One region of the Pseudomonas sp. Tul2A7 genome, then DNA from elsewhere that is predicted to be linked to it. Evidence: predicted binding sites of a transcription regulator. Region 1 holds the regulator's gene; the other holds the start of a gene.
What was found. Region 1 encodes sigma-54, which starts transcription at its own class of promoters, with help from an activator protein. Its sites were predicted from a motif close to ANTGGCATNNANNTTGCTNT; they were not measured.
Positions count from the first base shown of each region.

Region 1 (3,407 bases):
CAGCGCACATCGAACACCAGATCTGCATCCACCGGCATGCCGCGCTTGAAGCCAAATGACTCGACCAGAAACGCGGTGCCCGGCTCTGGCTGATTCAGCAGACGCAGCTTGATGGAGTCGCGCAACTGGTACAGGTTGAGGTTGGTGGTGTTGATTTTCAGGTCGGCGAGGTCGGCGATCGGGCCGAGCAGGGCGGTTTCATCCTGGATCGCCTCGGCCAGCGAGCGGTTGGCGTTGCTCAGCGGGTGGCGACGGCGGGTTTCGGAGAAACGCTTGAGCAGGGTTTCTTCGTCGGCGTCCAGATACAGGACATCGCACTGAATGTGCTTGGCCCGGACATCTTCAAGCAGCTCGGGAAAACGGGTCAGATGACTCGGCAGGTTGCGCGCATCGATCGATACGGCCACCAGCGGTTGCGCCAGCTCAGTGTGAATCAGCGCCCGTTCGGCCAGTTCCGGCAGCAAGCCTGCGGGCAGGTTGTCGATGCAGTAATAGCCGTTGTCCTCAAGGACATCCAGAGCCGTACTTTTACCCGAGCCGGAACGGCCGCTGACGATGATCAAACGCATGATTAATGCCCGTTCTGCTCGCTCAGGACGACCTGATACAAGGCTTCGCTACTCGGTGCGCTACGCAGCTTTTCGCGCACTTCCTTACGATCCAGCATGCTGGCGATCTGACGTAGCAACTCCAGATGCGCATCGGTGGCGGCTTCCGGGACCAGCAAAACAAACAGCAGGTCAACCGGAGCGCCGTCAATGGCGTCGAAATCGATCGGAGCGTCAAGGTGCATCAGCGCGCTGATCGGCGCTTGGCAACCCTTGAGGCGGCAATGGGGGATGGCGATGCCGTTGCCAAAACCGGTGGAACCGAGTTTTTCACGGGCAATCAACGCCTCGAAGACATCTTGCATCTCCAGAGCCGGCACTTCGCGGGCGATCAGGTTGGCAATTTGTTCGAGGGCTTTCTTTTTACTGCCACCCGGCACGTTCACGAGGGAACGGCCGGGGGTCAGGATACTTTCAAGTCGGATCATGGAATGGGGGGTTATCGACCGGTCGCGCCCTGGAGGAGGCTTTGGGTCTTTTCCTTATGCTTTTTGAGTTGGCGATCCAGCTTGTCGGTCAGCAGGTCAATGGCGGCATACATGTCGTCATGCTCGGCATTGGCAACCACTTCTCCGCCGGGAATATGCAAGGTGGCTTCGATTTTCTGCTTCAGCTTTTCGACGCACATCGTGACTTGCACGTTGGTGATCTTGTCGAAATGGCGCTCTAATCGGTCGAGTTTTTCGTTGATGTAGGTGCGCAGAGGTTCGGTCACTTCCAGTTGGTGTCCACTGATGTTGACTTGCATACAGCTTCTCCTTCGTTGCCAGTGCATAAAGCGGCAGGCTGGATAGCCTGCCACTGGAACGCTGTAACGTGGCTTACATCAACCGCTTGCGTTCGCTCGAAGGCGCGATCCCGAGGGATTCGCGGTACTTGGCGACGGTGCGGCGAGCCACCTGAATGCCTTGTGCCTCCAGTAAACCAGCGATCTTGCTGTCACTCAACGGCTTTTTCTGATTTTCCGCGGCAACCAGTTTTTTGATGATCGCGCGAATCGCCGTGGACGAGCATTCGCCGCCTTCAGAGGTGCTGACGTGGCTGGAGAAAAAGTATTTCAGTTCATAAATACCGCGCGGGGTATGCATGAACTTCTGCGTGGTCACCCGGGAAATCGTCGATTCGTGCATGCCCACGGCTTCGGCGATGTCATGCAGCACCAGTGGCTTCATGGCTTCGTCGCCGTACTCCAGAAAACCGCGCTGATGCTCGACGATCTGGGTGGCTACTTTCATCAGGGTTTCGTTGCGGCTCTGCAGGCTCTTGATGAACCAGCGGGCTTCCTGCAACTGATTGCGCATGAACGTGTTGTCGGCGCTGGTGTCGGCGCGACGGACGAAACCGGCGTATTGGGCGTTGACGCGCAGACGCGGCACCGATTCCTGATTCAGTTCGACCAGCCAGCGCTCATTGTCCTTGCGTACGATGACGTCAGGGACGACGTATTCGGCTTCAGTGGACTCGATCTGTGAGCCCGGACGCGGATTGAGGCTTTGCACCAGCTCGATGACCTGGCGCAACTCGTCTTCCTTGAGCTTCATGCGCCGCATCAACTGGCTGTAGTCGCGGCCGCCGAGCAGGTCGATGTAATCGCTGACCAGACGCTTGGCTTCAGCCAGCCAAGGCGTCTTGGCTGGCAGCTGGCGCAATTGCAGCAGCAGGCACTCGCCGAGGTTGCGCGCGCCGATGCCGGCCGGTTCAAACTGCTGGATGCGGTGCAGGACGGCTTCGATTTCGTCCAGTTCGATGTCCAGTTCCGGGTCGAACGCCTCAAGGATCTCTTCGAGGGTTTCGTCCAGGTAGCCCTGATTGTTGATGCAGTCGATCAGGGTCACGGCGATCAGGCGATCGGTGTCGGACATCGGCGCGAGGTTCAGTTGCCACAGCAGGTGGCTTTGCAGGCTCTCGCCAGCGGAGGTGCGGGTGGTGAAGTCCCACTCGTCATCATCGCTGCTGGGCAGGCTGCTGGCGCTGGTCTGGTAAACGTCTTCCCAGGCGGTGTCGACCGGAAGCTCGTTGGGAATGCGCTCGTTCCATTCGCCGTCCTCGAGGTTGTCCACCGTCGGGGCGGTTTCCTGATAGGAGGGTTCCTGGATTTCGGTGGGTTTCTGTTCGGCGTTGTCGGCCATGGGGTCGGAATTGTCGAAGTCGTCGCCTTCTTCCTGGCGTTCGAGCATCGGATTGGATTCCAGAGCCTCCTGGATTTCCTGTTGCAGATCCAGGGTCGACAATTGGAGCAGGCGGATGGCCTGTTGCAGCTGCGGTGTCATCGTCAGCTGCTGGCCCATTCTCAAGACTAGCGATGGTTTCATGGCAGGGGCTTAACACCTTATTCGCCGGCGCTATGCGCCATCCACTACAGGGCGCCGGGGCGCCAAACTTAAGCAAATTATATGCCTGAAACTGAAGTGTTTGCCTAGAGCGCTGTAACAATTAAAGCGTATTAATTCCTGCTTGAATCGATACAGCGCCCTGGCGGCGCACCGGGCACTGTCGCGCTTACAGGCGGAACTCGTGACCCAGATACACTTCCTTGACCAGATCGTTGGCCAGGATGGTTTCTGCATCGCCTTCAGCAATGAGTTGGCCATCGTTGACGATGTAAGCGGTTTCGCAGATGTCCAGCGTCTCACGGACGTTGTGGTCGGTGATCAATACACCGATGCCCTTGGCCTTGAGGTGGTGGATGATCTGCTTGATGTCGCCGACCGAAATCGGATCGACACCGGCAAACGGTTCGTCGAGCAGGATGAATTTCGGTGCCGTTGCCAGCGCGCGAGCGATTTCCACCCGGCGGCG
Region 1 covers NZ_CP186499.1:1,032,317-1,035,723, reverse strand. The annotation lists gene rapZ (RNase adapter RapZ) at 1-569, opposite strand, end outside; gene ptsN (PTS IIA-like nitrogen regulatory protein PtsN) at 572-1,036, opposite strand; gene hpf (ribosome hibernation-promoting factor, HPF/YfiA family) at 1,048-1,356, opposite strand; gene ACOYXJ_RS04880 (RNA polymerase factor sigma-54) at 1,430-2,920, opposite strand; gene lptB (LPS export ABC transporter ATP-binding protein) at 3,108-3,407, opposite strand, start outside.

Region 2 (3,407 bases), 1.1 Mb from region 1:
GATCGCCTGGCGCATCACGCCGGGGTCATGTTCATCGGTAAACATCACGATTGGCCGTGGCTGGTCGCGGCTGACCAGCACGACTTGCTCCATGACATCGCGGCTCGGTGACTCGGTATCGATCAGGATCACGTCCGGTCGCACCGTTTCGACGCGCGCGGGCAGGTCGATGGTCAGACCGGATTCATCGATGACTTCGAAACCGGCTTCAGTCAGCGCGGCTTTCAGGCGCCCGACTTTTTTCGCTGTGTCGTTGATCAACAGAATGCGCAACATGTTTGCGGTCTCCTGTCAGCGGCGGGCGAGAAGGGGAACGTCGTCGTTCATCGCGTGCAGCTTGAAGCTGCGCGCATAACCGGCCGGGTCGCTGCCGTCCCAGATTTTGCCGTCGAGCAACTGGCTGCTGCGCATGTCGGTGCTCCACGCGGCAACACCGAGCTCAGTAGCGGCGTCGCGATACAGATCGAGTTGCTGAACCTTACGGGCGACAGCGAGGTAATCCGGGTCTTCGCGCAGCAAACCCCAGCGGCGGAACTGGGTCATGAACCACATGCCGTCCGACAGATAGGGCAGATTCACCTCGCCGTTGCCGTGGAAGCGCAGCGCATGAGGATCCTGCCAACGATTGCCCAGCCCATCGGCATAGTCACCGAGAAAACGCGGCTCAATACACGAAAGCGGCGCGTCCAGATACTCCGGCGCGCTGAGCAATTGCGCGGTGCTACGGCGATTCTCCGGGCTTTCTTCGATGAAGCGGCTGGCTTCAAGGATCGCCATCACCAGCGCGCGCGCCGTGTTCGGGTATTGCTCGACAAATTCGCGAGTGCAGCCGAGGACTTTTTCCGGGTGATCGGGCCAGATGGTCTGGCTGGTCGCCAGGGTGAAACCGAGATCCTGCTGCACCGCACTGGCGGCCCACGGTTCGCCAACGCAAAAACCGTCGATACGTCCGGCTTGCAGGTGCGCAACCATTTGCGGCGGCGGCACCACCACGCTGTCGACATCCTGCAACGGATGAATGCCCTGACTCGCCAGCCAGTAATACAGCCACATCGCATGAGTGCCAGTGGGAAAAGTCTGGGCGAAGGTGAGTTTTGCGCGGCTTTGGTGCACGTGGCGGTCCAGCGCTTCAGGACTGCTCACGCCAAGGTTCTGCAGACCGTGAGAGAGATTGAGGCTCTGACCGTTCTGATTCAGCCCCATCAGCACCGCCATGTCGGTCGACGCCACGCCGCCAATGCCCAGGTGCACGGCGTAGATCAGACCGTACAGACTGTGGGCGGCATCCAGTTCGCCGCTGACCAGTTTGTCGCGAAGGTTGGCCCAAGAGCTTTGGCGCTTGAGATTCAGGGTCAGCCCGTAAGGCTGGGCAAAGCCCTGTGTGGCAGCAACGACAACCGATGCGCAGTCGCTCAACGCCATGAAACCGAGGTTGATTGCAGTCTTTTCCGGGGCATCGCTGCCATTGACCCAGGCCAGTGGCCCTACCGAAGGTTCATTCATACACCGCCACCTCGAAAAAAAGCGCCGCCGCGGACTTTGCGCAGGCAAAACCCGGGACGACGCCATTGTCCTTGCCCGCGTGCCGTCATTGGCCTGCGCGCTGATATTCAAGGAGGGTGCAAGGCATATGCCAGTGCCAGTGATTTGCGCGTGCGCCTCGCGCCGCAGGTCGATGCCCGGCTATAATCGCCGCCTCTTTTCGCCGCCCGAGTCATCGCCGCCCATGTATTCCCTGGCCCGTCAGCTGTTGTTCAAACTTTCCCCGGAAACCTCCCACGATCTGTCGCTGGATCTGATCGGCGCGGGTGGGCGTTTGGGCCTCAACGGCTTGCTGTGCAAGGCGCCGGCGAAGAAGCCGGTGACGGTCATGGGCCTCGAATTCCCGAACCCGGTGGGTCTGGCGGCCGGTCTGGACAAGAATGGCGCGGCCATCGATGGCTTCGCACAACTGGGTTTCGGTTTTGTCGAAATCGGCACCGTGACCCCGCGCCCGCAGCCGGGCAACCCGAAACCACGGATCTTCCGCTTGCCGGAAGCCGAGGCGATCATCAACCGTATGGGTTTCAACAACCTCGGTGTGGATAACCTGCTGGCGCGCGTGGCAGCGGCGAAATACAAAGGCGTGCTGGGCATCAATATCGGCAAGAACTTCGATACGCCGGTCGAGCGTGCGGTCGATGATTATCTGATCTGCCTGGACAAGGTTTACGCCCACGCCAGCTATGTGACGGTCAATGTCAGTTCGCCAAACACCCCGGGCCTGCGCAGCCTGCAGTTCGGCGATTCGCTCAAGCAATTGCTCGCGGATCTGGCCACGCGCCGCGCTGAACTGGCGTTGCGTCATGGCAAACATGTGCCGTTGGCGATCAAGATCGCGCCGGACATGACCGACGAAGAGACCGCGCAGGTGGCTCAGGCGCTGATCGAAACGGGCATGGACGCGGTGATCGCGACCAACACCACGCTGAGCCGTGTCGGCGTCGAAGGTATGGAGCATGGCGACGAGGCGGGTGGTTTGTCCGGCGCGCCGGTGCGGGAGAAGAGCACGAATACGGTGAAGGTGCTGGCGGGTGAGTTGGCTGGGCGGTTGCCGATCATTGCGGCCGGTGGCATCACCGAAGGCAAGCATGCTGCCGAGAAGATCACTGCCGGTGCGAGCCTGGTGCAGATCTACTCCGGCTTCATCTATAAGGGCCCGGCACTGATCCGTGAGTCGGTAGACGCGATCGCCGCCCTGCGCTGATCCCTTGTGGGAGCGAGCCTGCTCGCGAAGGCGCCAGTTCAGTCAATATTTCTGTGACTGACACACCGCTTTCGCGAGCAGGCTCGCTCCCACAGGTTTTTTGTTTGGGCAAAGATAATGTGACAGGCATAAAAAAGGGCTCCTCGAAGGAGCCCCTGGGCCGCAGCCCGCCGTCCGGGAAGGACGTGCATGGTAAGTCGTTACAAATTCAGATTGTCGTGTCGGAATTAATGCCCTGTGTCAGCCGACGGCGTGAAGTTCGTTGAGTCTGTGGATTCCCGCAGTGCCGGTCATACCGTCCCAGTTGTCGCCGCGTCCTTCTCGCCAGCCGTTAATCCAGGCTTGGCGTACCGACGGTAGAGTAAATGGGCAAAGCTCACGGGATTTGCCACCAACGCCATATTGATATCCGCGCAAAAATGCTCTTTCCAACGGATCACGCTTAAGTCTTCTCATAGGGTGTTTCCCTCACTTGTTGACTGTTTTGTATCGCGTTGACCTCAACTGAGGTCTGGCAGAAGAAACCTGCCATGGTGCGGCTCGCTGCCGGCGTGGCGAGCCAAGGTGTTGACGCCGTTGCGACGTCAACCTGTGTTCAGTTCTAACCAATGAGTCACAACGATGGAATGACCGTTTTGTCATAAGGACGTAACGAAAAGAG
Region 2 covers NZ_CP186499.1:6,581,366-6,584,772, reverse strand. The annotation lists gene ACOYXJ_RS29235 (ANTAR domain-containing response regulator) at 1-276, opposite strand, end outside; gene ACOYXJ_RS29230 (CmpA/NrtA family ABC transporter substrate-binding protein) at 292-1,503, opposite strand; gene ACOYXJ_RS29225 (quinone-dependent dihydroorotate dehydrogenase) at 1,727-2,746, shown strand; gene rmf (ribosome modulation factor) at 2,987-3,202, opposite strand.
Region 2: ACOYXJ_RS29230 (CmpA/NrtA family ABC transporter substrate-binding protein) is a predicted target of sigma-54. The motif match lies at 1,619-1,638, and genes of this name have one in related genera.